Regions from separate parts of the Neobacillus sp. DZ-9 genome, predicted to be linked through region 1. Evidence: riboswitches for the same ligand, from Rfam matches in the RefSeq annotation. Region 1 holds a riboswitch; each other region holds the start of a gene.
The links. Region 1 has a riboswitch for thiamine pyrophosphate ahead of thiT (energy-coupled thiamine transporter ThiT). Riboswitches for the same ligand answer to the same signal wherever they lie in the genome.
Positions count from the first base shown of each region.

Region 1 (9,968 bases):
ATAAAAACGGAACAGTAAATTCATGATTGAACTTTTCCCTGAACCAGTATGGCCTACCAGGGCGACAGTTTCACCCTGCTTCGCCTGGAAATCGATATTCTTAAGGACATACTCACCATCTTTATACCCAAAAGAAACATTATTAAAAGATACATTTCCTTTAAACCTTGAAACCCGTTCTGTGCTGACATTTTCACCATACTCATCCATTAGTTTAAAAACTCGCTCACCCGCAACCAGAGCCTGCTCCAAATTGGCTAATTGATTTACAATACCCTGAACTGGCTGGAAGAGACGATTGATATAATCCACAAAAGCATAAAGCATTCCGAGTGAAATGATGTTTGCAGGCAGAAGCGACTGGGCCCCAAAATACCATATAAAAGCCACAAAAATTAGGTTTCTTAATATCCCAACGAGGTTATGTGACGTTAAAGAATTTAAGCTTAACAATTTGTTTTGATAAGTAAAATGATCATTATTAAGCTTTTCAAACTCCTCTTTCGTATCATCTTCCCTGTTAAACGCCTGAATAATCGTCATTCCTTGAATGGATTCATTGATCATGGCATTGATGTCACTATTGCGTGATCGAATAACACGATTATATTTGGATGCATACTTTCGGTAAACCAACACCCAGATATACAGGATTGGCAACAATAATAAACAAATCGCGGCTAACTTCACGTTCAAAATAAACAAGGCAACATATATACCTGTTATATAAATTACACTCGTAAAAAAGGTAGCAAGCACGGTAACGTAAAGCTCCCGGATCGCTTCTGTATCATTCGTAATTCTTGCCACTACTTTTCCTGCGGGCAGATTATCGAAATATTGGATTGAAAGTCGTTGGATATGGCCAAAAATATCCTCACGCATTTTTTGAATGATTCGGTTTGCCGATTTTTTCAGCAGATAGCGTTCACCAAATTGAAAAATGGCCGAAACCACTAATAATCCAAAATAAATGAACAATAATTGAATAATCGACGGGATTTCCGGCTGATAAAATTTAAGGAGTTCTCCTCCCTTTAAGATTTTTACCGGATAAACTGCTTTCTTATCCCCTTTTCTAATAATTAAGGACCCTTCAGCAATCGTTCTTTTTCCATCAAATTCTAGCTCTCTATCAAGGAAAATAAATTTTGAGCCTACCTGTAGAATCCTGATTTGCTGCCCTTTTTGTTCACCATCTACAAAATACTTTCCTCTTTTGTAAAATTGACCATTATACTCTACCGCATTTGCGTCCTTCTTGGAAATATACCATTTTGACTCAATCCCTAAAATATGCTGATCAATCACCTTTTTGGCAATTAAGGGACCTGCTAGATCTGTGACTACCGAGATGGTGAGCATGACTAATGCAGCTATAATAATCTTTTTATAAGCTAATGCATATCCAAATAATCGTCTGCCTGTGGTCATGCTGACACCTCCTCTTCTACGTTTCCTTCAATTTGCTGTCGTAAAAATTGTTCTTTATACCACCCGTCACCCGCAATGAGCTGTTTATGTGTCCCTTCTTCAATAATTCTTCCTTCATTAAGGACAATAATATGATCAGCATGCTGAACAGCCGACATTCGGTGGGTGGTGATAATCGTTGTTTTGTTATTTCTGACATGGCGGATATTATCAATAATTCTTTTTTCGGTTTTGGCATCAACCGCTGATAATGAATCGTCGAGAATGAGAATTTCCGGATTTTTAATAAGTGCACGTGCAATCGAAATCCTCTGCTTTTGCCCTCCGGAAAGAGCTACCCCTTTTTCACCAACCATTGTACTTAACCCTTCCGGAAGCATCTCAAGATCCTTTCGAAATGCAGCAAGATCGATAGCACTCTCTAATTCTTGATCGCTTGCATCCTTTCTGCCGAAGAGAATATTCTCCTTTACACTTCTTGAAAATAATACATGGTCCTGGGGTACATAGCCAATCCAATTTCGTACTTGATCCAGCATCTGCTCTTCAATCGGAACTCCAGCAATGGATAGTTCACCGGTTCCAAGCGGGTACTGCCTTAATAATTGTTTGATAAAGGTTGTTTTTCCGCATCCAGTTTTACCGACTATCCCCAGTGTTTGACCTTGAAATAATTGGACATTCACATTTTCCAAATTGTTATTTTTAGAGGATGGATAGCGAAATGTTACCCTCCTGTATTTTATATTTTCAACAGAATTTATTGCCACCGGATTACTTGGATTTTCAACGTCCTCCTGATAGGCCAATGTTTCATTGACGCGGTCTAGTGAAGCATTTCCCCGTTGCATCACGTTGATTAACTCGCCAATTGCAAACATAGGCCATATCAACATTCCTAAATAGACATTGAAGGAAACAAGATTGCCTAAAGTAATCGTTTGATGAAAAACTAAATAGGCCCCATAGCCAAGCCCGATTAAATAACTGATTCCAACCAGGATCTTAATGGTTGGATCAAACAAAGAATCAATCCGCGCTACTTTTAGGTTTTTTTGATAAACATCCTCTGTTAATAGATGGAACCTATTCCTATCAGCCTGTTCTTGGACATAGGCACGAATGACCCTTACTCCCGCAACTGATTCCAGAACCCGGTCATTTAACTCACCGAAAGCATCCTGTGCCTCCATGAAGCGAGTGTGAATTCTCTTACCATAAATCTGCATCAGGATTGCCATAACCGGCAAGGGAATAATGGCTGCTAACGTTAGCTCCCAGCTAATAAATAATCCCATTGTCAACAACAAGGTCAGCATCCAAACACTGGAATCAACCAGCGTTAAAATACCGAATCCAGCGGTAATCGAAATTGCTTTTAAATCATTAGTTGCTCGGGCCATTAAGTCTCCTGTTCGATTCTTTTCATAAAAAGATGGCGTCATCTTTAATAGGTGCTGCACAAACCGTGAACGAAGCTTTCTTTCAACAAGGAAGGCGCCGCCAAACAATTTGTACATCCATACATAGGTGATTCCGTAGGATGAAAGCATGATCAATAAAAGAGCACCTAAATATTGAAAGATTTTATTTTTACTCATCTCCCCAACATGAATATTATCAATCGCCATACCAATCAATTTTGGCGGCAGCACATCTAATATTCCTACCAAAATTAATAAACTTACCGCAATAACATATCTCTGCCAGTTTTCTTTGAAAAACCAGCTTATTTTTTTTAATACCGAAAACATGATGTTCCTCCCCCTTTTGTTTTACTATCCGCCTTCTATCTCTTCAGCTAAATGAATAAGTCTAACCTCAACAATTAGTAACATCACATGTTCCTCCCCCTGTTCATGTAAAAATAAAAAAGAGACATACCGCTGTATAAGTGCAGTATGCCTCTGGAAAAAAGAGACAAAAAAACACACATTACGCATCAATAAAGAACGCAACCTGTGTTTTGTCAATTTTTAAATGTACGTTAGAAAGGAATTAAAGAGAATTCTCTTCAGGACAGGTTGCAATTAAATATTTAGTTTTAAAATTAACTTTTCTAATTCTAATCATGGCGCAACCCTCCATTTCCTATTTTTTCTTCCTTTGTTAGATTATCACCAGTTGCTATGAAAGTCAATTCCCATTTTTCAGAATTATTCTGCCTTTACCGCTGTTCCATAAGCGATTAATTCTGATGCCCCTTGCATGACCGAACTAGATTGTAATCTCATGGCGATGATGGCATCTGCCCCTAACTGCCTGGCTTCTTCTGTCATCCTCTCAATCGCCTTTTGTCTCGCTTCATTTAACATATCGGTATATTCCTTTATTTCTCCGCCTACAATGGTCTTTAGCCCAGCCAATAAGTCCTTGCCAATGTGCTTGGATTGGACTGTACTTCCCTTGACCAAACCAAGCACTTCTTTAATTTCCCTGCCTGGCAGGTAATCAGTCGTAACAATCATCATAATTTGGATTCCCCTCATTTCTTCTCTTTTTACGAAAAATTTTTCTCACAAAAATCAAATAAAATAATGTAGGCATTGGTGCTTGAATAAGGCCGACAATACCCCAAAGCCAATAATTATGATTATGTTTACGGGCATCTAAAAATAAATATATGCTTTGTACTAACAAAATAGCAGCCACTAAGATGATGACGGTAAACGAATCCTCTCCCTTCATCCTCTATTCACCTTCTCCATTAAACGTGTCCCACTATAAAATGCTATAAAAATGGTCGTGGCAAACTGTAGAAATATAAAAACAGCAGGCATTTGAAATAAGGAAATCATAATCCCACACAAAATGATTATCGCTACTATTAAAAATAAAGCCAAATCTCTAATGAGTTTTTTCCTAATTCGCTGTTTTTCCGCTAATACCATTTGTTTAAACCATTGTAGATCAGGTGAATAGACTGGGAATTGCTCCATTTTGTTTAAACCTTCTTGCAACTCAGAAACAGCTAAAATGTCCTGATTATTTTGTTGATCGCTGTCCAAAACGATGACTTTCTGTTTCTTCACTTAGGTTCAGCTCCTTTCTGACTGATTTGATCCCATTATGAACTCTTGATTTCACCGTTCCAGGAGATATTTTCAGCCATTCGCCTATTTCTTCGTAGGAGTAGCCATAATAATGCTTTAATATTATGGGAATACGGACGTCCTCAGGCAGTCTACTGAGTGCCTCCAGAGCGTCGTTCCAGTCTTCATTTCTGCTTTCAAAATGCCACTTCAGCTTTCGGTAAATTTCCTCTTGTCCCTGCCAGTTCTTTTCTCTTTTTTTCTTTCGGCACTGATCAATATATGTATTTGTCGCAATAGAAACAAGCCATGTAGAAAATTTGCTTTGTCCATTATATAGGTGAATCTTTTGAATACATTTTGCCATTGTCTCTTGAGCTAATTCTTCAGCTGTATCGGGATTCATTGTAATTTTCATTAAATATTTTACAAGGAATGGATAATGTTCTTTAAATAACATGGCAAACGCAAGATGATCCCCATTTTTAGCATTTTTTATTAATGCATCCATTTAGCACTAACCCTCTCCTTCCCCCATATTCCTTGTTTTTTCTCTCTTTATTTTTGACGAACAAAACTAACTTTCGTTCATTCTAAATTCATTTTATAATTAAACATTGGAAAAAAAAACACGGATTGCTCCGTGCCCTTAATCACCTTTTCCATGTCCCTTATTTTTTCCTTTCTTTTCCCACTTGTCTATTTGCTTGTTCCATTTATCTTCCCACTTTTGAATTTCATTATTAAATTCCTCTTGAAAATTAAATCGATTTTTTTCTTCCAAAGCGGAAATATGCGTCACATTAAATTTTATTTTTGGTTTATTTTTTAATGCTGCCGACATTACTTCACGAAATATAACAGCAGAACCTGTTTTACTGGTGGGAGTGATATAATGTTCCACATCTGTTTTATCATAACCGACCCAGATAGCACCCACGAGCTGTGGTGTATAACCGACAAACCACTGGTCTTTCAGACCATTAATTCCTTTGATCGGTACTTGGGTGGAGCCTGTTTTTCCTGCCGTTTCGCGGCCAGGGATTTGGGCGGCTTTTCCTGTACCTTCTTCCACAACGCCGAGCAGCATTGTTGTCATATCATCCGTCACTGCTTTCGTCGTGACTCTCTCCTTTTTGAGTTTCCATTCAGCAACCACATTGCCATTTGCATCATTGATTTTTTTGATCACATGCGCCTTCACTTTGACACCATTATTCGGAAATACAGAAAAAGCTTCTGCCATGTTTAGGGGAGAGACTCCTTTATGCAAGCCACCAAGGGCAACCGATAAATTCCGGTCCGCTTTATCCAGGGAAATACCGAATCGTTTAACTGAATCCAGCCCCTTTTCAATTCCGATTTCATTTAAAAGCCATACCGCTGATACATTTTTTGATTCCTTAACCGCGTCATACATCGGGACTTCTCCCATATATTGATGATCGTAATTACTAGGCTGATAATTTCTAAATTTCATCGGTTCATCTATTAGCATATCCGTGATTTTCCAACCCTCTTCTAGCGCTGGGGTATAGACAGCTAATGGCTTAAATGAGGAACCGGGCTGTGCTTTTAATTGGGACGCCCGGTTGTAGCCTCTAAAAGTGTGTTCTCCCCTTCCTCCTGCAAGGGCTCTGACTCCGCCTGTTTTGGGGTCTACTAATACCCCACCGCTTTGAACTAGACGGTCTTTTCCTCTTGGAAATAAACTGTTATTTTGATAGGCTGATTCCATTACCGATTGCATATTGGGGTCAAGCTCTGTATAAATTTGATAGCCACCAGTAAGCAGATCATCTTGCGATAACCCATACTGATGAATTGCTTCGTCTAATACCTGATCGACATAATAAGGGAATTTACCGCGGAACGGATCACCGCCCTTATCATCTAAAACCACTTTTTCTTGTTTGGCTTTTTCATATTGTTCATTTGTAATATAGCCTTGATTTTTCATTTGAAGTAGTACAAGATTTCGCCTGTTAACTGCTTTTTGCATATGGTCATATGGATTTAGGGCAGACGGAGCCTTAATTAAACCGGCAAGCAGAGCGGATTCACTAATCGAAAGCGCCTTTACCTCTTTGGCAAAATATTTTCCTGCCGCTTGCTTAATTCCATATGCCCCATTCCCAAAATAAATTTGGTTTAAATACATTTGTAAAATTTCTTGTTTCGAATATTCCCGCTCAACCGCCAATGCTAAAAAGATCTCTTCCATTTTTCTTTTAAGCGTTTTTTCGGATGTTAGGATAGTATTTTTCGTCAATTGCTGTGTGATGGTGCTGCCGCCTTCTACCATCCCTCCTGCCTTCAGGTCACGGAAAAGCGCCCTTGAGGTACCAATTAAATCAACACCTCCATGTTGATAAAATCGATGATCCTCGATGGCAATTACGGCATTCTTCATTGATTCAGGGATTTCCTTAATTGGAACCCCTTCATTTTTATTCGCCGAAACCTTGCTCGCTATTTTCCCGTTTACATCATAAAAAACCGTTGGCTGGGGTAGTTCATTTTTAAGTTCAGATATATTGGCATTCTTGGAAAAAAAATAAATTGCGCCAAAGAAGCCTAAAATAATTACTAATCCGATTAATACCACGATTTGGACTCCATGCCATTTTTTCAAATTTTTCATAGCTGCCTCCTATTTCGAAGAGAAAAAAAAAGACAGGAGAACCCTATCTTATGTTTAGATATTATTCACTTTTCGTCAACTCTTTAAAACGCTGTTTCGATAGCTTCTCATCAAAGCTGCTAAAAATCCGATAATTGCCTTCGTCCAGTATCCTAAAATGTTTACTGAGGATATTTTGTTGGAGAATAAATCCGCTTTTCTTGGATAGTGCTCTCCACCAGATCCGGCCGCCCAATGTTTTCGTTTTGCGGTAATCAATTCCTTCTCGAGCTACCGTTTCCAATACCTCTAGTGGCTCATTACCAAATAAAAATTGTACTGTTTCCGTTTCCCGGAAAAGAGCACAAATAGCAACGACTGTTGACCAGTTAGCAAGGACTCTTCCTTTTTCAATTTGAACAAGTGTTTTCTTTGATACACCAATGATTTCAGCCATTCTATCCTGGGTATAGCCTGCTTCAGTCCGAATCAAGCGAAGCTTTTCAGACACTTTCAATATGATTTCATCTCTGGTCATGTTAAGCCCTTCCTTCAATTGCTTATGGTGTAATTTTACACAAGTTCCTGGAATCATTCAAATTTTATCATAAAAAAACTGCTATCAATTCTTTGATAACAGTTTAATGAACTAAATATTATAAACAGCAAGGCTTTTCTTTTGTTAAAACTTATTTTGCATGTACTAGCATTCTCTTTGGCATTGCTCCAATAACAAGAATGACAATGATGGCACTGATTACAAAACTTGGAAGCATATATGTCCCATTATAAAGCAGGGAATAAATCATAACCGGCTGGCCCTTTGGAGCATACTCTCCAAAGAAAACGAACCCTGAAACGAAATGGCATAGATAACGAAGCAAGCTTCCAATGAAAGCACCAAATAATACATAGCTAATCCATTTACCTTTTTTCCCTTCATTAAGCATTTTGCTTATTTGACGTGCAAAAATGCCCGCAAAGCCTACCACTGTAAAAGCTATAAAGTAATCAATAATTCCTTGAATAATTGTAAATACTTGCGCAAAGCCAAGAATGAACTGTAATAATCCTAATAAAAATCCGGTTAAAAGACCGCCTTTAACTCCCCAGCGGAAGGCCATTAGAAAAATCGGCACCATTGCGATTGAAACCGAGCCTCCTTGCGGCCAGATTTTAAACGATAGAATATTTCCTACATAATCCAATAAATACGCGAGTGCAGTAAAAACAGCAACCTCGGTAATAAATAAAGTATTACTTCTTTTAGTCATTTTAATTTCTCCCTCCATTTTGGTAAACAAAAAAAAAGCAATGCAAGACATAAGGATTGTCTGCATTGCTAATCTATCTGGCAAACCACATCCCTACGCTAGTGTTAACTAACAGGTTCATAGGGTCAGAACTCAACCGTTCACTCTCAGCCGCCATTTGCAGCTCCCCCTGTGGAACTATACAATTAATTCTTTATGAATATACTACTATTTCAAATCGAATACAAGGGTAAATTCCAACTATTTTCAAGAGGAGATTTTCGTGACAAATTGACTATGTAAATATTAAGAAAATAATTTTAACATGTTTTTAAGAGGGTTTTTTGTCATTATCAGCGAATTATATGGTAAGGCGTAATGTGTTTCGGGAGGGACAATATGTTTAAAAATGATCAAACAGATTTAATTGCTTTCTTTGATAAACATAAAGATCAATTGCTTCTTGATTGGGAGAATTCATATATTATTTCTAAAGAAGACCCATATATAGAAAAAATAAGCGAAAATGCCAAAGCACTTTTTCATGTTATCTTAAATATGCATAAGTTGACCGAAGAGGAGCTTTTATTAGTAATCGAAAAGATTGCAAAAGAAATATCGGAAGAAAGAGTAATTGCCAATATTAACATTGGGGATTTTGTTTATAATGTAAATCTTGGCAGAACGATTATGTACAGTTATTTAAGCAAAACAGGGATATCATGGGGGGAAATGCAAGAATCGATCAATCGGATTAATTTCTGTTTTGACAAGTTTTTATACTATGCAGTTTCCAATTATACAGAAGCAAAAAACAAAATCATAGAGGAAAAGACTATGTTCATCGACTCAACCCATCAGGATCGGCTAACCCTTTTGGGGCAAATGACATCCAGCTTTATTCATGAATTTAGAAACCCGCTCACATCTGTTCAAGGATTTATCCAATTGCTTAAAGCTGATTTTCCGAATATGAGATATCTTGATATTATTTCAAGTGAATTAGATCAGTTAAATTTTAGAATCTCTCAGTTTCTGTTATTATCCAAGAAAGAATTGATTGGGAAGGAAAAGGATTACTTTAAACTAAATAAATTGATAGACGAAGTTTTGAACTTTCTCTACCCTAGCATACTTGATGGCAAAGTGAAAATAATCAAAGAGTTGTGTGAGGAAATAACGCTGCACGGTTATGCTGATGAAATTAGACAGGTTTTTATCAATATTATATTTAATGCAATTGATGTTTTAAATCATCATGCGAATCCCCATCCAACAATAGGAATTAACAGTACTTTAGAAGACAACAAACACATTATTATTACCATTTCAAATAATGGTCCTGCAATTCCAACTGAATTGCAAAAAACAATTTTTGAACCGTTCTTTACGACGAAAAAACTTGGTACTGGTCTAGGTCTATTCGTTTGTAAAGAAATTATTGAAAAACACAAGGGGAAATTAACCTGTAATTCTACACCGAATAAAACCACCTTCTCCATACATTTACCGATTGCATTAAATTTGGAAACCGAACATTTAATATATGATAGAAACTAATCCCACTTAATAAAAAGGCGGGATTTTTTTTATCTAGGAAATTTCTTCCGACTTCCCTCTATCTTG
Region 1 covers NZ_JCAIOL010000002.1:118,807-128,774, reverse strand. Annotated here, with positions in the region: gene AC59HZ_RS04965 (ABC transporter ATP-binding protein) at 1-1,434, opposite strand, end outside; gene AC59HZ_RS04960 (ABC transporter ATP-binding protein) at 1,431-3,188, opposite strand; gene AC59HZ_RS04955 (YbjQ family protein) at 3,591-3,905, opposite strand; gene AC59HZ_RS04950 (sigma-Y antisigma factor component) at 3,886-4,122, opposite strand; gene AC59HZ_RS04945 (YxlC family protein) at 4,119-4,466, opposite strand; gene sigY (RNA polymerase sigma factor SigY) at 4,420-4,977, opposite strand; gene AC59HZ_RS04935 (transglycosylase domain-containing protein) at 5,116-7,110, opposite strand; gene AC59HZ_RS04930 (helix-turn-helix transcriptional regulator) at 7,172-7,627, opposite strand; gene thiT (energy-coupled thiamine transporter ThiT) at 7,779-8,363, opposite strand; TPP riboswitch at 8,437-8,543, opposite strand; gene AC59HZ_RS04920 (histidine kinase N-terminal domain-containing protein) at 8,742-9,902, shown strand.

Region 2 (9,968 bases), on a different contig from region 1:
GGATGCGGGATGCTTGGGCATCACGAACGGGTCTATCGCAAATCGCCGCGTTGATATGTAATGAAGTACAAAAGGTTTTTCAAGGGGAACCCAGCCATTTGGAAGAAAGAGTTTTCATTACGAACCTGAGGACGTTAACGAACTCTATTCATCCTTTCTTGCCAGATCCATTATGCCCCATCTGCAGTCCATTACCTGATGACACACCGGAATTGGCTCAAATCAAGTTGGAATCCAGTCCTAAAATAAATGGTATGGGTTATCGCACACGTTCGATGGAGGAATTGAAACCGTTCCTCGTCAAGGATTACCTCGATTATCGCAGTGGGGTGATGAATGGTAAAATGCAGGATTTCTCACTGCCGTTCGCGGATGTATTAATAAACATGCCGATTTTTGAAGGGGATGAGGGGGTAGCGGGAAGGTCTAATTCTTATGAAATGAGCGAGCTGACTGCTATTTTGGAAGGGTTGGAACGATATTGCGGGATTGAGCCGCGAGGAAAAAGAAAGATCGTTCGCGATAGCTATCACAATTTAGAAAAAATAGCATTAAATCCAGCAAGCGTAGGTTTACATGACAAAGAACAATATAAAAAGCCTCATTTTCCGTTTAAAGCATTTCATCCTGATACTCCGATGAATTGGGTCTGGGGCTATTCGTTCTTACAAGAGCGACCTATTTTGGTACCGGAGTTACTAGCCTATTACAGTTTGGGTTATGGGGAATGTTTCGTTTATGAAACCTCCAACGGATGTGCTTTAGGGGGGAGTTTAGAGGAAGCGATTTTCCATGCGATCATGGAAGTCATTGAGCGGGATTCCTTCTTGTTAACTTGGTATGCCAAACTTCCTCTTCCGCGCATTGACCTTCATTCTGCCAACGATAAGGAATTACAGCTGATGGTCGACCGAGTACATGAAGTGACAGGATATGACCTTCATTTTTACAATTCGACGATGGAGCATGGAATTCCAAGCGTATGGGCAGTAGCAAAAAACAGAAAATCCAAGGGGCTAAACCTGATTTGTGCAGCCGGAGCGAACCCTGATCCTGTAAGGGCCGTAAAAAGCACGATTTACGAGCTTGCAGGAATGATGGGTAAACATGACGAACAATTGGATAAAAACCGACAGAAATATAAAGATATGCTGCAAGATCCGTTCGCAGTACGGACGATGGAGGACCATGGTATACTGTACGGTCTTCCTGAAGCTGAAGAACGGCTGGATTTTATATTAGATGATAAGCGTCCATTACGTACGTTTGCTGAGGAATTCAAGCAGCCTCCGGCCAATTCTGATTTGAAGGATGATCTATTGGATATTTTAAACAGATTCCGCCGCTTAAACCTCGAAGTCATTGTGGTTAATCAAACAACCCCAGTTACAGAACGGAACGGATTATTCTGTGTAAAGGTTTTAATTCCAGGAATGTTACCAATGACATTTGGTCATCACCTTACCCGTGTGAAAGGGCTGGAGAGGGTACTCAAGGTACCGATGGAGCTAGGATTTAAGAAGACACCGTTATCATTTCAACAACTAAATCCATATCCCCATCCATTTCCATAATTGAAGACTAGGGGGTTTAAGTTTGGAGCTCGATGCATTTCTACACAATTTGCATTTTGACCAGGAAAAAATCTTTCCGCCTGATTGGCAGGTGGACTGGGAAGATGGACCCCTGCCCTATAAACTGTATCGCGGCTTACCAGTGATTCCTCTCAACACAGAAAGACCTTTATCCCTCAAGCGAGGAGATTCCCAGCAAAAACCAAGTCTAGAGGAGCTTGGCCATTTCTTATGGTATGTATATGGCCTAACACAATATTCACTAACTGCAATAAACGTTGGAACGGATGAAAATGATGTAATGTTTGCCCAGTCAAAAAGGCGATTTGTTCCCTCCGGAGGAGCGTTGTATCCGAGTGAATTATATGTTTATGTAAATCTGGAGGGAGCTCCAAATGGAATTTACCATTACGATGCGGCACATCACCGCCTTGTTTTGCTGCGAGAAGGAAACTACGATTCCTACTTATCTAGAAGTCTTGGTAACGGTTATGATATTTCAAACAGTTTTTGCACCGTTTTTGTCTCGACAATGTTTTGGAAGAATTACTATAAATACAATAACTTTTCTTATAGGCTCCAAGGGTTAGATGCAGGAGTGTTAATAGGGCAAACGTTGGAAGTGGCCGATCAGATTGGGTTTTCCTCTCGCGTATGCTATCAATTTCTTGATTCGGCCATCAATCATTTACTTGGATTATCTGAAAAGGAAGAAAGTGTATATGCGGTTATTCCATTAGACATAAATCAACCTACCCATTATGTTGACAATGGGAATAAAAGAGACATTGTTTCTGCGACTGAATTATGTAGGGAAATTCCCATGTTGAAACATGTATATTATAACAAATCAAAGAGAGTCCTTGATTATCCGATGCTGAGAAAACTTACTGAGGCATCGAGGATGGAAACGACTGAGTCATTTGTGAAAATCATGAAAAATAAAAGTGAAAAGCTTTCCTTAAGTACTGAGATGTTATTTTTGCCCTTAACAGAACGCTTATTTTATGATTTTGCATCCATTTGCAGGGAGCGCCATTCACTTGATAGCGATTTTGTTTTGGGAAATGTAAATCAAATACAACTTTCGACTTTGTTAAAAGAGACATTTACCTTCTCGTATCAAAATGACCTCGATGGAACAGAAGGGCAGATAGAGACTCGTTTTTCATTGTATGGCAGTTTTTATAACGTCGAGGGCGTTCCAAATGGTACCTACTCCTATGAAAATAGTACTCATGCACTTCGGAGAATTAATCAAGGTGATTACCGGCAACTTTTACATTTTGGATTAACAATGCCCAATGTGAATCTGTTTCAAGTTCCGTTATGTATGCATGTCGTTGGAGACAAGGATTACAACAAAGAGAAGTTAGGATATAGAGGATATCGTATTCAACAGATGGAGGCGGGCATTCTCGTGCAGCGGCTGCTCTTGGTGTCGGGTGCCTTAGGGATGGGGGGCCATCCATTGCTAGGTTTCGATGTGAACCAATGTGATGAACTATACAGGATCAATTCGAAAGGAAAAACCAGCTTGATTAAAATCCCTGTTGGACCCTATCGTCCCCGCGCCTGGTTAAAGGGAAGTTTGCTAAGCTAGGTTTTATTGCAAAAATAAACAAAACTGAAACCATCCAATTTTGGATGGTTTCAGTTTTGTTTTCATACATACTAAAAATAGTAGCACAAACAAAGCCCATGGTTTGTGCTACTATTTTTTTATAGTTTCTATTTAGTTAAAAGAACCTATCGTACCTAAATAACCAAACCTCCATCAACACTTAAAACAGTTCCGTTAATATACTTTGCATCGTCTGAAGCTAAAAATAGGTAGGCCGCTGCAATATCCTCTGGCTTACCAAGCCTTTTTAGAGGAGTTTTTTCTTTCATTAAATTTAGTACCTTTTCTGGGACTGCAGCGGTCATGCCTGTTTCAATGAATCCAGGTGCTACTGCATTGACTCTGATCCCTTTGGGTCCAAACTCCTTCCCCCAACTTTTTGTTAGTCCGATTACGCCGGCCTTTGTAGCAGCATAATTTGTTTGCCCAATGTTTCCATAGATACCGACAACTGAAGAAGCGTTAAGTATAACACCCGACCCTTGTTTTACCATGATGGGGGCTACAGCTTTTGTGCATTTAAAAACACCCGATAAGTTGACAGAAATAACTTTTTCCCAATCTGAATCCTCCATCTTTGTGAGAAATCCATCAAGGGTAATTCCGGCATTGTTAATTAAAATGTCAATTTTACCGTACTTTTGAATAATTAATCGCACCATTTCTTCAATCTGGGAGCTTTCTGTTACATTAACTTTATAGAAATTTACTTTTTCATCATTCAATTCTCCTAATGCTTCCTTGCCGGCAGATTCATCATAATCACATATAACAACACTCGCTCCTTCTTTTAGAAATTTTTTTGCCGTTTCTTTTCCAATTCCTTGTGCCCCGCCTGTAATTAAAACGACTTTTTCTATAAACCTCAAAATTTCCACCTCTTTTTCAATTTCTTTCAATCACCTAGAATTCATGAAGAGAAAAAAATGCAGTCAGAAATTTTGTCTATTTTGTGAACAATAACGACCACCAAAAAACATAGATTTGTCGACAATTGTTGAAAAAAGAAAAGACGGAATACCTGTGAATATGCAACTATTTTCCCAATAATATAATCGCGATTTGCTACAAATATTATTCATTAGATAACAAAATTAGAACAGAGGAAAATATATCGAAAGAAGAATCTACCTGTGAAACCATTGCCTTTATTGACTTTGCGGGATATTTAAAAAAATCCTATAGGTGTAATTTACATAGAAGGTAGAAAAATGTCGTAAAATGCAATAATATTTTTTGAATGTTTTTAATGTTTGTTCTTTAAATGTTTCAAGGATGATAGTACGATAAAAACGTCGGAAAAATTGCAAGGAGGAAAAAAATGAGCAGAGATTTTAACTTATTTGAAGTTTGGAAGGATCTTTATAATCAAACCAGTAATTTTTATGATGAAAAAATTATGGAGTCTTTTCCTTCCCAGGGTATAGGGCAAATTTTGGACATGAATCTACAATTTAAAAAATTGATGGATGAAACAACAGAAAAGTATTTAGAACTTGTTAATGTGCCATCTCGAAAGGACCTTTCGAACGTGTCCTCACAGATTGTTAATGTCGATGCAAAAGTTGATAGTTTAGAAGAATTACTCGAAGAGAAACTGGAAAACAACGAAAATCTGGTATCGTTTCAACACGAATTAACGGATTTAAAACGTGAAATGAAGAACTTGGATAAAAAACTTAATCAAATTATTTCTTTATTAAAAGCCACAGAATAATTCAAATACAAAAAAATAATATTTGGGGTGAGAAATAATGACAGATTTAAAGGGAAAAGTAGCTATTGTGACAGGTGGGAGCAGAGGAATTGGTTCAGCAATTTCCAAGGAACTGGCAAAAAATGGTGTGAAAGTCGTTCTTAATTATGTGACTCGTGAAGAGTTGGCTGAAAAAATGGTCGCGGATATATACGAAATCGGTGGCGAAGCATATGCAGTTCGTGCGGATGTTTCAAATTGTGAGGAAGCAGCCTATCTCGTACAACAAACAATCGATCATTTTGGACGATTAGATATTTTAATTAACAATGCAGGTATTACGAGGGATAGCACATTCAAAAAACTAAGTTCAGAGGATTGGAGAAGGGTAATTGATGTTAATTTAAATAGTGTTTACAACACAACATCTGCTTCCCTCCCGTACCTTCTTGAATCAGATGCAGGCCGCATCATCAACATTTCCTCGATAATAGGGCAAGCTGGAGGTTTTGGCCAGACCAACTATGCTGCAGCAAAAGCCGGCCTTATTGGCTACACAAAATCACTAGCTCTCGAACTAGCGAAAACGAATGTAACAGTTAATGCGATCTGCCCAGGATTTATCGGAACCGAAATGGTTCAAGCAATTCCTGAAAAAGTGCTTGCTGGAATTGTGGAAAAGGTACCACAAAAACGGTTAGGAAAACCGGAAGAAGTAGCACGCGGTGTTGCCTTTTTATGTAAAGATGGTGACTATATTACTGGTCAGCAGCTTAATATTAATGGCGGACTTTACATGTAATAGATATGTAGGTGGTTGTTGGATGGCTTAGTACATAGCAAAAAAAAATAACTAAACTAAGGAAGGAGTGTACAACATGAGTGTAAATGCCGAAAAAGAATGGGAAATGCTTTTGGATTTATTCCCTCAAGAGTACGGACAGCAAATAAAACGTGTCATCAAGGCAACCCAAGTGTTAACCATTGACGCTGAACCAGAAGTAGGGCCTACTCCGAAAGAAGTGGTTTGGACTAAAAATAAAACGAAACTATATCGTTATCTTTCCGAAAAACCGAAAAAGCATAAAATACCATTACTCTTGATTTATGCACTAATAAATAAACCATATGTATTGGATTTAACTGAGGGTGGAAGTCTAGTTGAATATTTAGTTAATAATGGGTTTGATGTCTATCTCCTTGAATGGGGGACCCCAGGCTACGAAGATCGAAATATGAAACTTGATGATTTTATTGTTGACTATATACCAAGAGCGGTTAAAAAAGTCTTAAAAACATCAAAGGCAGACGAATTGTCCATCCTTGGGTATTGCATGGGCGGTACGATGACGTCTATATTTGCAGCACTTTACCCTGAATTGCCGATTCGTAATCTAATTTTTATGACAAGTCCTTTTGATTTTGAGAATTCAGGCTCTTACGGGGCAATGCTGAATGAAAAATATTTTAATATTGATAAAGTAGTAGATACTCTAGGTGTGATTCCTCCTGAAATGATTGACTTTGGAAACAAATTGATTAAACCAATGGGAAACTTCTTTGGACCATTTGTAAGTCTTGTCGATCGTGCTGATAACGAGAAATTTGTAAAAAACTTTAAACTACTGCAAAAATGGTTAAACGATGGAATTCCATTTCCAGGTGAAGCATATCGCCAGTGGATAAGAGATTTTTATCAAAAAAACAAACTGATTAAAGGGGACCTGGTTGTCCGCGGTCGTAAAGTCCATCTGAACAATATCACTGCTAATGTACTAAACTTGGCAGGCCAATCTGATCTAATTGCCCAGCCGCATATGGTAGAAGCCTTGATGGACGCTATTTCTAGTAAAGATAAACAGTTTGAAAATTTACCTGTTGGTCATACGTCCATTACATTTGGCAGCCAAGCAACAAAAATAACTTACCCAACTATTGGTGACTGGCTTGGTGAACGTTCTAACTAATTATTTAACTATTAATAAGTACAATTATTTTTTTCTCTAGGTGAGTGTTTTTATGCACTCACTTTTTATATTATCTGATTCATTTTTGAAAAATGAATCCAGGAGAAAAACATATATGAAAGGAATTATTTAATTAGTTCTTGGAATGGAAATCCTAAAGGATGAAAAAACTATAGGAATGAAATCTAATTGGTGATGTAGTAAAAGGAGACACACTGGTAATAGGCATAAATGAAATTCGGGAGGTATAACGAATGAGAAGGATAAATCCAGGCTCCGTCATTTCTTACATAAAGTATGGGAATCTAAAGATACCAAAGAATATTCAGTACGAATGCCCGGAATGCAGAAAAACCACTGAATTTATGCTTAATGCAAACTACCAGAGCAGTAAGAATGGCATGGTAACTGAGAGTAGTTGTCCATTATGTAAAAAATCAGCAGTATTCGTCATTATGACTAAGGAAGTTATAGATGAACAAGGCGAAAATGCTGATACTTTTATTTATGACCTTCAAGCTTCCAAACATCCGGTAAATCAAATAGAAAGTCTACCCAATATACCCAAGGATCTGATCAGGGCCTACCGTTCAGCAATAAATGTTTATGAAGCTAGAGAAAATTCAGCTACTGCTGTTATGTCAAAACGTGTGATTGAAAGTATCCTAAAGCATTTTCTCGGGGATAAAAGTAAGGCTCAGCCTTTGTCTCAACAGCTTGAAATCCTGCCGAATCATGTGGATTTGGCAAAGCCTATTCAATCTCTTAGCCATTTATTGGCAACTGATGGTTCACTTCATCGGATGCTTGAATTGGAAACCGAAATGGATTACGAGACAACATCATTAATAATGGACTTATTAGAAAGCTTGATTGAGTATCTTTTTGTTTTGCCGGGGAAAATCGAAGTTACCAATAATAAGATAGCAAAGAAATTTAATTAGCAGAAAGCATAGTAAACTAAATAGAAGTTAAATGAAGGTTCCCTAGTATAAAAAAGTTATTTAACTTTTCTAACTGAAGTGTTAATATTATCTTTAAAGGTTAACATTACAAATTAATATTTTAAGCAATTCCGCTAGAGGTGCCTTTTTAAAGGGCTGAGATTGAAGTGTTACTTCGGGACTCTATGAACCTGATCTGGGTAATACCAGCGTAGGGAAGTGGAAAACTGGATATTTGAAGAATCATCGTTTCTATTCAAATTTTCGACCACTTCCTTAAACATTTGGAAGTGGTTTTTTGTTTTTCACTTTATTTCATAGATAAGCGGAATCTTCTCAAAGGGGGGAGATGTATTATCACTAGTTTTTATGGGAATGAGTTCCATATCATCTCCAATGGAAAAATGCCGATCGAGCAATTATGTGAAATTGTAATGGATATTCACCCATATGTAACCGCGATTCACTTACGAGAGAAACAAAGATCAGCTAGGGACCTTTTTCAAGCAGTTGAACTTTTAACAAAGAAAAACATACCCCTATCTAAGATCATTATTAACGATCGGGTCGATGTTGCCTTCGTAAAAAGGGTTAGGGGAGTTCAATTAGCCTTTCATAGCTTAGATGCAGACCTTGTAAAAGAAAATTTTCCCCAACTTATGTTAGGGAGTTCTATTCACTCCTACGAGGAAGGAGAAAAAGCAAAAGAGAAGGGTGCTGATTACCTCCTATACGGTCATGTTTTCCCTTCTCAATCAAAGCCAGGAATGAGACCCAAAGGACTAGAGGAATTATCTAGGATATCCCAACTGGACATTCCAGTTATTGCCATTGGCGGCATAACACCCGAAAATACGGGGCAGGTACTTCAGGCAGGAGCAAATGGGATTGCAGTCATGTCAGGAGTTTTAGAAGCGCCCGATCCATTATCCTCTGTAAAAACTTACATTCATGCATTAGAGGAGGGTTAAAGTGGAAAATTCATTTGATGTTGCCATAATTGGCGGGGGAATTAACGGGGCCTCCATTGCCTATCAATTATCAAAAATGGGAAGAAAAGCAATCATCATTGAGAAAGATCAATTGGCTTGCCAAGCGTCAAGTGCGGCAGCCGGAATGCTGGCAGCACAAGCGGAGATTGAACAAGACGGTCCTTTATTCCAGTTGGCTTTAAAAAGTCAGGCGATGTTTTCTGCCATTACAAGTGAGTTATATGAATATTCAGGAATCGATATTGAGTATGTGAATAAAGGGATGCTTAAAATTGCTGAAACCGAAGAAATAGCAAACGAAGTAAAAAAACAGGTCGCCTTTCAAAGGAAATGGGATCCAACGATTAAATGGCTGGATGCAAAGGAATTACAAGAAATGGAACCGTCACTTTCGCCAAATGTAGTCGGAGCGATGTATCTCCCTAACGATGGGCATGTGCAGCCAGCAAAGTTAACCGAAGCGTTTGCCAAAGCGGCTGTCTATTTTGGTGCGGAAATACGTGAAAACACGGAGGTCCTTTCGTTTATTTTTGAAAATGGACAGGTTAAAGGGGTTAAAACCACCAAAGGCATCATACATAGCGAGCAAGTGGTCGTAGCAACTGGGGCTTGGGCGGCGAAATTAATGCGTGAATCTGGGCTGGATATTAGTGTTTACCCTGTTAAAGGTGAATGCTTTTCGATAAGAACGGATAAACCGATCATCAACACGACGATTTTTTCCGATAAACGCTGTTATCTGGTCCCAAAACGAAATGGGGAAATTTATATTGGCGCGACCATGATTGAACATACCTTTGATAACAAGATAACGCCAGAAGGAATTACTACATTAATAGAAAGAGCCTCTCAACTAGTTCCTCAGATCAAGGAGGCAGCGTGGGAGCGGGTGTGGTCGGGAATTAGGCCGCAAACAGCCGATGGACTTCCTTACCTTGGTGAGCATCCCAACTGGAAAGGACTGTTTGTTGCCTCAGGGCATTTTCGAAATGGGATTTTATTAAGTCCGATTACAGGGAAACTAGTAGCTGATCTATTGGCAGGCAGATTGCTAGATGAAAGTCTTCTCTCAGCATTTCAATTAGAAAGACATAAAGTAACAGTGGGTTAGGGAGGGTAAACATGAAGGTATTATTGAATGGCGAGTTGGTCCAATTGCCAGAGCATGTCT
Region 2 covers NZ_JCAIOL010000006.1:211,842-221,809, reverse strand. Annotated here, with positions in the region: gene AC59HZ_RS18600 (TOMM precursor leader peptide-binding protein) at 1-1,574, shown strand, start outside; gene AC59HZ_RS18595 (SagB family peptide dehydrogenase) at 1,597-3,177, shown strand; gene fabG (3-oxoacyl-[acyl-carrier-protein] reductase) at 3,333-4,067, opposite strand; gene AC59HZ_RS18585 (hypothetical protein) at 4,520-4,915, shown strand; gene phbB (acetoacetyl-CoA reductase) at 4,953-5,696, shown strand; gene phaC (class III poly(R)-hydroxyalkanoic acid synthase subunit PhaC) at 5,773-6,861, shown strand; gene AC59HZ_RS18570 (DUF4145 domain-containing protein) at 7,116-7,805, shown strand; TPP riboswitch at 7,932-8,040, shown strand; gene tenI (thiazole tautomerase TenI) at 8,123-8,776, shown strand; gene thiO (glycine oxidase ThiO) at 8,778-9,908, shown strand; gene thiS (sulfur carrier protein ThiS) at 9,920-9,968, shown strand, end outside.
Region 2: it holds a riboswitch for thiamine pyrophosphate, as region 1 does, so the genes downstream of both, tenI (thiazole tautomerase TenI) here and thiT (energy-coupled thiamine transporter ThiT) in region 1, are expected to answer to the same signal.

Region 3 (9,968 bases), on a different contig from region 1:
ATTGGCAAAGATGCGGAACATAATCATTCCACTTTTGTATCTATCCTAGGAATGGATGGCGCGAAAAGAGCGATGTGGGAGCATTACTGTTTAGCGATGGAAGTGTGGCAGGAAGTGCCGCGAAAAACTTCCTTTTTAAAACATTTATTGAATTATATTGTAAATCGGGATCATTAAAAGTGATATTTTCGAAAGAGATTATTGTAAAGTCTCTCGCTGAATTAATCTAAAAAGGGAGCATTAATATGAATTTTAATATGAAAGAAGCTATTGAAGTTCTGGAGCGTACTCCTCCAACATTGGAGAATTTTTTATCTGGATTATCTGATGATTGGTTGCAATGCAATGAAGGTGAAGGAACCTGGAATGTTTCTGAAGTAATTGAGCATCTTATTGAGGCAGAAAAGATTAATTGGTTACCAAGATTGGAATATATTCTTCAGGAAGGAGTTAATAAATCTTTCCCCGCATTTGATCGTTTTTCACACTTAAATAAAAACGTTGAAAGTTCCATCGACCAAAAGTTACTTGAATTTAAAACATTGAGAACACAAAATATACACAAACTCCTTGGGCTAATTAATCCTGATATACAACTTGAATTGACGGGTTCACACCCTGATCTTGGTATTGTAAAGGTAAGAGAATTGCTTTCTACTTGGGTTGTTCATGATTTAACTCACATTGCCCAAATTGTTCGGGTCATGGCTGAGAGATACAGGGCTGACGTTGGCCCTTGGAAAGAGTTTTTAGGCATTTTGAAAAAGTAATTTTATTGTCAGGAGTGGTGGACTTAAATGAGTCGGGTTGCAAATACTCCCGTGCCGCCTTATTACGCGGTGATCTTTGCTTCACAGCGAACTGAAGGCGACAAGGGTTACGGAAAAATGGCAGATAGAATGATAGAATTAGCATATCAGCAAGAAGGTTTTTTAGGAGTAGAAAGCGCCCGTGATACGGAACTAGGTATCACTGTTTCATATTGGGATTCGCTGGAATCCATCAAGAATTGGAAGGAACATGTTGAACACAAAGCTGCACAGGCAAAGGGGAAAAGTGAATGGTATAAAAATTTTTCTCTAAGAGTCTGTAAAGTGGAAAGACATAGTTTTTTTGAAATGTGAAGGAAAAACGGGCTGAATTCCATTGGAGTTCAGCCCGTTAAAATTATAGATTTTTTAAATGATTATTTAATTGGGAAGCAGCGAAGAATGCCTCTTTGTCTTGTAATACATCCCCAGGCTGGCTTCCCTTCCCAAGAATATAACCGCCAAACTCAATCCCCATAAAATCAAAGATATACTTAAATTGTTGAATCATCGGCAAGCCCTTTAGGTAGGGATTATCTCCGCCAACAGCAATCACATAAGCTTTTTTTGAAGACATGGTCTTTTTAAAATCAGGATATTTGGCGTCCCTTAGAGTTTGGGACCAGCGATCAATAAAATTTTTCATCGTTCCTGACATGCTATACCAATAAATGGGCGTAGAGAAAATAATAATATCATGCGGAAGAATCCGATCAAGGATAGAGTTATAATCATCATGTCTGTCCTGAAATCCTTCTGGGGAATGCCGCATGTCTTCGATTGGCTTGATAATAAAATCTTTAAGGTAAACTTTCTCGGCAGCTATTCCTTGGACCGCATGATCGGTCAAGAGTTCCGAATTGCCGTTTGGGCGGGTTCCCCCATAAATTACTGCGATAGACATCCCATATTTCTCCTTTCAAATCCAATAAGTTGTAGATAACTATATCGTATCAGAGAGGAAAAATCGAGAATGTTGATTTTCCATTAATTATTTAAAAAAGGGGGGGTCAAGTCATATTAAGAAAAGGAAAAGATTCTCCCTTAGTAAACATGAGCCCAGTTCCTACATATAATGATATGAGATTACCGAAGTTGCTTCCATTTGTAAGGAGGGGATGCTAATGAAGTTCACGGTGCAGTATATACCCTTGAACAAGATCAAACCCGATTTATCAATGAAAATAACGGAGCACATTAAGAGACTTCAAAGGTTTATGTGGGACTGCATGTTTGTTTTGATTGTCAAAAAAAATCGGAAAGACGACAGTTATATCATTGTGAGCGGTCACGACCGATTCGAAAATCTTCGGAAACATACAAAAAGTATCTATGCACCATGTATTGTTGATAAAAGCACATCCCCTGGAATCGCCTCATGGTTTTATCGTATCCGAAAGAAACAACCTCTGGATGATTTTCCCTTAATGCCGAAAAGCTGGTCGATTGTACGATCCTTATTGAAGCAAGAGCCCCGTTTCCATGATTTATCCCGATCCCAACAAATCAGGGTCCTTATTTTAGCAGTGAAGTACAAAAAAACGGTCATCCATTCAATGAAAACCATGGTGAATGAAATGATTAGAAATAATGAATAATCAATGTTGCCCCAAGTGTTATCACGCACTCGGGGCATTTTTACTTCCACAATCAAATATTTCGGGAATGAAAATAAATGAAGTTTGTGATATTATAACAATATTAAAATTGCACATTGGAAAAATATATCTTTTTGGGAGATGGAACAGCATGCTAAGGTGGAAACGAAATTTGTGGGTGCTCTGGATCGGAGTTTTTTTCACAGCAGCAAGTTTTTCCATGGTCATTCCTTTTTTACCGATTTTTCTACTTCAAATCGGGGTTCACGATCACACTGAAATGTGGTCAGGTCTGTTATTCGGTTCGGCCTTTTTTGCCGGGGCCATTGCCTCGCCGTTCTGGGGGAGTGTGGCAGATAAATATGGCAGAAAACCGATGATCATTCGGGCAGGATTTGCTTTGTTTGTTATTTATACGTTAATGGCTTTTGTCACAAATCCTTATGAAATATTGGTGCTGCGAATCCTGCAGGGGTTATTAAGCGGGTTCATTCCTGGTGCGATTGCTTTGATTGGAACCAACACGCCAAATGAAAAAGTGGGCTACGCACTTTCGATGATTTCTTCTGCCTCGGCATCAGGAGGAATTGTCGGACCATTGCTCGGCGGGGGAATGGCAGAATTAGTCGGAAACCGTTGGGCTTTTGCTAGCGCTGGATTCATTGTTTTTATCGCGACCTTCTTGATCATTTTTTTAGTAACAGAAGAAAATTTCACACCAAGCAAGAAACGAGGCTCTGTAAAAAATGATTTTAAAACAGCCTTGGAGAACCGTCCGCTCCTGCTTGTTTTAATTTTAACCGTCATTACTGCCTGTTCGGTGATGACGATCGAACCGGTGTTACCTTTGTATATCGTTAAATTGAGCGGTTCTGCCGATAACACTTCATTACTGGCAGGAATTGTGTTCTCCCTGCCAGGGATTGCAAGTGCGTTTTTTGCTCCTTTATGGGGAAAATGGGCAGATAAGGTTGGATTTCAGAAAGTTCTCTTTATAGGACTGCTCGGTGGCGGAATTTTCACCATCGGCCAGATTCTATTCACTCATTTATGGGGATTCTCGATGATACGCTTTGTGTCTGGAATCTTCTTCTGTGCGGTTTTCCCAGCTTTAAACGGCTTGGTAGTGAAATCGACAACAGAGGATTTCCGCGGAAGAGCGTTTGGTTTAAACCAAACGGCTACCCAAATTGGCGGGATGACAGGACCGTTGATCGGCGGATTACTGGGGGGCATTTTCCCTGTACAAAGTGTATTTATGTTAACGGGCATTTTATTATTAGTTGCGATGGTAATGGCTTATTGGAATAGCAATGAGTTGAATAGCAGCCTGAAAAGAAAGGCTGTATCAAGTAAATAGTACATTGTTTATCCAAAAAAACCCCTGGGTCCAATTTGAGGACCCGGGGATTTTTTTTGGTTCATATAATCAATGGGTGTACATACATTTAAAATAATAAGTCCATATTTTTTTGTAACTAAACTAGACATAAAGGAGAAGGACAAGCAGATGGGTTTCTTACATGAAATATTTAATAGTTATGATACCTTTTTATCACTAGACGCATTAAGATCAGTCTTTTCTAATCCAGCAAGCTGGGGGATTATCGGAACACTAATCATTTTGGAGGGGCTGCTTTCTGCCGATAACGCCTTAGTCTTAGCCGTTATGGTGAAGCATCTTCCAAAACATCAGCGAAAGAAAGCCCTATTCTATGGAATCTTTGGTGCTTATTTTTTTCGTGTTATCGCGATAGGGTTAGGGGTTTCCTTAATCAATATTGCTTGGATCAAAATTGTCTGCGGTCATTATCTCCTTTGGATGGTTTTTCAAAATTTTATTAAGAAAAATGAAGAAGAAGGCGAAATCCAAGGCAAAAGAATGGGCTTTTGGAGAACTGTGATAACCGTTGAGCTTATGGACATTGCCTTTAGCTTTGACAGCATAATTGCGGCATTCGGCGTCTCGAATCAAGTTTGGGTACTACTATTAGGCGGGATGTTAGGAATTTTAATGATGCGCGGTGTCGCTCAATTATTCCTAACCTTAATTGAAAAAGTCCCGGAATTGGAAACGACAGCCTTTATTTTAATAGCCATCATTGCCATTAAAATGATGGCTGCAGCCTTCGGATTTCATCTCGATGAATTAATTTTCTTTAGTATTTTAATAGCTGTATTCATGGGAACCTTTATCGTTCATTTTTTCCGTGGCAATTCAGAAAGAACGATCTAATTTCAAAAATGGAGCAGGGTGGCTAGTACCCTGCTTATATTTGTTAATTTATTGGTAATAGTTGTTACTCCTTCTTAGTGACTTTTCGTAAATACTTCTCCATTGAGGACAGTAATTCAGATAAAGATACATCATCATCTTCATTATTCGCTCTTTCCATAATAACCTCGTCTGTTAAAGGTTCCTCTTGAATATACTGTACACGTTGACGTGATTTCTTCCTATCGGAATCTGATTTTGATGATTGTCTTTCGGCTTCTTTATCAGAGCGAGATACGCTTTGTTTCTCTGATTTGGAGGATCGGGAAACCTCTTGTTTGTTTGATTGCTTCGATTGCTTCGATTGATTTGAAGCCTGGTTATTCGATTGTTCATTTTGGGCATTTTCAATTTTAAGGCCATAGCTAATATTTTGGATATGGAACATCGAAAGGCGGACAATTTCCTCTTTGTTAATTAAAGACACGTAATCTGGATGGATATCACTTAAAACACCTTCAATCTTCTCCGGGCCTCCGCGATTAATACTGACCCATTGAAATTTCAATGATTCCATTAAGCTATAGAAATTATCTGCTTGTTTATATTGAATATCATTTGGGACCACGATGTTAAATTCCATTTGGCCCTTCATGTTATCGGTAAAGCTCTTTATATGTTGAGTATTATAATAGACGAGTCCGTCGTCTTCCGTGAATAGGGCTAGATGATCTTCACTGGCATCCATTAACTTCCCAATTCTGGATTCAGAGCCGCCCCGATTGACCTTTATGACTTTCCCAATAAAGTATTTCATTATGTCTTTATGCATAATAAGTTTTCCCCCTGTAAATTTAATGAATTATATTAACACTGCATCTATATGTGTCACGGGATGACGTTGTCCTAATAAATTAGCCTTTTTTTTTAAGATTAAGAGAAAATAGGCAAATGATAGAGTATGATACAAGGCCAGAACCCAGAGGGATGAGCAGTGTGTGTGCTTGTATCCTATTTATTTTAGCTGTGATCGCATTTATGGGGCAGTTAAACATGAGCGTCCTTTTTATGATCATGTTTGTTATGGGCATGATGGATAGTTTCTTTCCGCCAGCCTATTCAGCTGTAAGAGCAAAGGTTTTTACAGAGGATATTCGTAACGCCGCCAATTCTTTAACTCAAGTCAGTATGCAGGTGTTAAGAATATCAGGTCCGATTATAGGAGGATTGATTTTAGCTTCCTTATCTTCAGGTTGGGGAATTGGGATTGATGCCCTTACTTACATTATTTCATTGATCTTTTTATTTAGCCTTCGAACGTTATCCTTTCAAAAAACAAAAGAAATACAGAGGGAGAAAAATTCAATCAAACAGGATTTTTTGGAAGGGATTGTGGTCCTTAAAGAAAAGCCCTGGTTATGGATTACGATTCTAGCATTCTCCTTAATAAATATTTTTTCAGGCGGCATCATTAGGGTGTTAATACCATGGCTTGTGAATATTTATTATGAGTTTGAACCAGTTGTATTTGGGCTTGTTCTTTCTTCGTCCGGGGCAGGGGCTATTTTGTGCGGAATCATTTTTGGTTTAAGAAAAGAATGGAAAAAAAGAGGCTTGCTTGCTTATGGGGGCGTTGCATTAAGTGGAGCAGCATTGTTAATGATGCCATTTATCTCGAGTGTTCCGGTATTAATGTTGTGTATGTTTATGGAAGGTGCCGGAATTATGTTATTTGGATTGATTTGGGAAACGAGTCTTCAAGAACTTGTCCCAGAAGAAAAATTTGGAAGAGTTGAACGCTTAGATATGTTAGGTTCATTTGCTCTTTTACCTATAGGATATCTGATAACTGGCTGGTTAGCAGAAGGAGTGGGAGAAATTTTCACATTTATTCTTAGGGCATCAGCACCACCCTCCAGCAGCGTTTTCTTCCATGCAGCTATCATAGGTTAAAATCGGGGTACTGTCTTTCATTCCATGCTTCTTTGCCAATTGTTTATAGCTCAATTTTCCCTCTTGATATTCTTTTACAAGTTTTAATTTAAATTGTTCACTATATTTAGCCATAAAAATACACCCCAAAAGTTAAATTTCTCTCTAACTTTTGGGGTGCAGTACAACGGTTTACTGCTTTTCGTTTCATCATTGTTCTACTAGGTTTGTAACAGAAACACTTTGTTTATTGTTTGGTTCCTCCAGTGGATGAATGGTTGCTTTTCCGCTTTGTTGATCTACATGCTCAATATAAATACGAGTACCGTTATAGGTCACGTTTTCCATTTGTGGTGAATTACATATTTCCTGTGCGCGTTGTGCGTCCATCATGCGTAACCTCCTTTCGTTTTTTACTACAAGAGTATTTGTAATAATCTAAGGGTTTATTCATATGAATGGAATAATTTATTGGTTGAGTAATGTAAAAAGCTTTATTAATAGTTAAAATTATGTTATTTATTATATGTAAGTTATATAACAATATATTGTTGTTTGCTCTACTAGGGGGGTCCGATAGCTCGGACTGAGAGAAGGATGCATAAAATCTTTTGACCCTTTGAACCTGATCTGGATCATACCAGCGTAGGGAAGTAGTTTTGAAGGTGTCATTTTCGTTTTTCTATTATGCGCCGCTACTTTTTGACGATTAATCAGGTTCTGTTTGCCAACAGAGCCTTTTTTTATTGTCATCTATTTATATGTCTGTCTATGGACTTAACATGTAATGGACTATGCTGTAACTTCTAGATTGCAAAATCTATCATTTTTAGGAGGAAGTTACAATGCAAAAGGGAGTAAACGTAAACATCGAATTACAATCACCATTTACAGGAAGCAGAAAAGTTTATCTTGAAGGATCAAGACCTGACATTAAAGTCCCGATGAGAGAAATTCAGTTGGCACGAACGGTTACAACTTATGGTGAAGAAGAAAATGCACCTGTTCGAGTTTATGATACTAGTGGGCCATATACAGACCCGAACCATCAAATTGATATCAGGAAAGGGCTTCAGGCACTTCACAAAAAATGGATTTATGAACGTAATGATGTTGAAAACTATGCAGGAAGAGAAATAATGCCAATAGATAATGGCTTCCGTGATGCAGACGAGCGAGCCAATCTTGAATGGTTTCCTAACATAAACAAATCACCTTTGCGTGCCAAAAAAGGCCATAATGTTACCCAAATGCATTATGCGAAAAAAGGGATCATCACTCCTGAGATGGAATTTATCGCGATTCGTGAAAATGTAGAGCCTGCATTTGTCAGGGATGAAGTTGCCCGCGGGAGAGCGATTATTCCAGCTAATATCAACCACCCTGAAAGTGAACCGATGATTATTGGACGAAATTTCCATGTGAAAATCAATGCCAATATTGGAAATTCTGCTGTTTCTTCCTCAATTGAAGAAGAGGTTGAAAAAATGACGTGGGCTGCTCGATGGGGAGCTGATACAATCATGGATTTATCTACTGGAAAAAATATACATACAACAAGAGAGTGGATTATCCGCAATACCCCAATCCCAGTGGGAACGGTGCCGATTTATCAAGCCCTTGAAAAGGTGAATGGAATTGCTGAAAATCTAACCTGGGAAGTTTATCGCGATACGTTGATTGAACAAGCAGAACAAGGGGTCGATTATTTTACGATTCATGCTGGTGTGTTGTTACGTTTTATCCCTTTGACAGCGAAACGGACGACAGGAATTGTATCCCGTGGAGGTTCGATTATGGCGCAGTGGTGTCTGGCCCATCATCAGGAAAATTTTCTTTACACCCATTTTGAAGAAATTTGTGAAATTTTAAAGCAGTATGATATTTCGGTTTCATTGGGAGATGGACTTCGCCCTGGCAGCATTGCCGATGCCAATGATGAAGCGCAATTTGCAGAGCTTGAAGCTTTAGGGGAATTGACGGAAATTGCCTGGAAGCATGATGTCCAGGTCATGATTGAAGGCCCTGGACATGTTCCAATGCATTTGATTAAGGAGAATGTGGAAAAGCAAATGGAAATTTGTAAAGAAGCTCCTTTTTATACTCTTGGGCCCTTAACAACCGATATTGCACCTGGATACGACCATATTACTTCTGCCATTGGCGCCGCGATGATTGGCTGGTTTGGAACGGCCATGCTTTGCTATGTAACACCAAAGGAACATCTTGGCTTACCCAATAAGAATGATGTTCGTGATGGCGTTATTGCTTATAAAATTGCAGCCCATGCTGCTGATCTGGCCAAAGGTCATCCAGGTGCGCAATTGAGAGACAATGCCTTATCGAAAGCCCGTTTCGAATTCAGATGGGAGGACCAATTCAACCTTTCATTGGATCCTGAACGTGCAAGAGAATACCATGATGAAACGCTCCCTGCTGAAGGGGCCAAAACAGCTCATTTTTGTTCCATGTGTGGTCCAAAGTTCTGTTCGATGAAAATTTCCCATGATATTCGAGGTATGGCAAAGAAAGATGAAAGGAATGAAGGTATGAAGAAAAAAGCGGAGGAGTTTCTCATCAATGGGTCAAAAATATACCGATAATACTTCTTCCTATGAAGTAAAAAATTTATTAGAGGAAATTGATGATTTATACCAAAAAATTCATTTTTTAAAAAGTAGAATAGACTCCATTCAATGCCGATGTAGGCATATTTTTTGGGAAACCCCTGGAATGAGAAAATGTCAGAAGTGTGGGTTCGCTGAAAGCACCTATTATTAATGGTGTAAGAAACAAAAGGCTCAACATTTACATGTTGGGCCTTTTTCTAATTTTAATTCTCTTTTTGAACGTATAAAGGCGATAAAGTCGATTTTTTCGTCTGCCGTTAATGGTTCCCCATCTATCAAAAGAGAAGGAGATAGGGGAAGTATGGCAGTTGTGATTTCAACTGTTGTCTGCATCCGATGCAACTCATCTGTTCTCCTTAACAAATAATCAACAGACGTATCAAATAATTCCGCTATTTGTGTGAGTGAAAGTAAGGAAGGTTCCCGGTATCCTGACTCATATCCAGCATAAGTGCTTTTAGCGATTCCTAATTGATCAGCGGTTTCCTGCAGCGACCATTTTCGTTCCTTTCTTAATTCGGATAAACGATCCAGCATTCGTCTCCAACTCCATTTTCTTAATATTGTTCACATTATAGCATAGAATGATAGACTCGAATAGAAAAATGTACGCGTTTCGAGTACAAACTATTGATTTATCCTATTTAAGTTCTATAATGAAAAGTATAGATACGCAATACGCGAATAATCACTATTTTTTCACTCAATGGAGCTGATACATTTGAAGAAAATTTTATTGCTAGCCACCGGAGGAACCATTGCATCCGTAGAAGGAAATGAAGGA
Region 3 covers NZ_JCAIOL010000005.1:320,599-330,566, forward strand. Annotated here, with positions in the region: gene AC59HZ_RS16490 (polyprenyl synthetase family protein) at 1-177, shown strand, start outside; gene AC59HZ_RS16495 (DinB family protein) at 246-770, shown strand; gene AC59HZ_RS16500 (antibiotic biosynthesis monooxygenase family protein) at 798-1,124, shown strand; gene AC59HZ_RS16505 (flavodoxin family protein) at 1,168-1,713, opposite strand; gene AC59HZ_RS16510 (hypothetical protein) at 1,934-2,407, shown strand; gene AC59HZ_RS16515 (MFS transporter) at 2,559-3,767, shown strand; gene AC59HZ_RS16520 (DUF475 domain-containing protein) at 3,918-4,643, shown strand; gene AC59HZ_RS16525 (hypothetical protein) at 4,708-5,454, opposite strand; gene AC59HZ_RS16530 (MFS transporter) at 5,574-6,575, shown strand; gene AC59HZ_RS16535 (transposase) at 6,525-6,689, opposite strand; gene AC59HZ_RS16540 (small acid-soluble spore protein H) at 6,765-6,944, opposite strand; TPP riboswitch at 7,110-7,223, shown strand; gene thiC (phosphomethylpyrimidine synthase ThiC) at 7,400-9,157, shown strand; gene AC59HZ_RS16550 (helix-turn-helix domain-containing protein) at 9,356-9,721, opposite strand; gene AC59HZ_RS16555 (asparaginase) at 9,906-9,968, shown strand, end outside.
Region 3: it holds a riboswitch for thiamine pyrophosphate, as region 1 does, so the genes downstream of both, thiC (phosphomethylpyrimidine synthase ThiC) here and thiT (energy-coupled thiamine transporter ThiT) in region 1, are expected to answer to the same signal.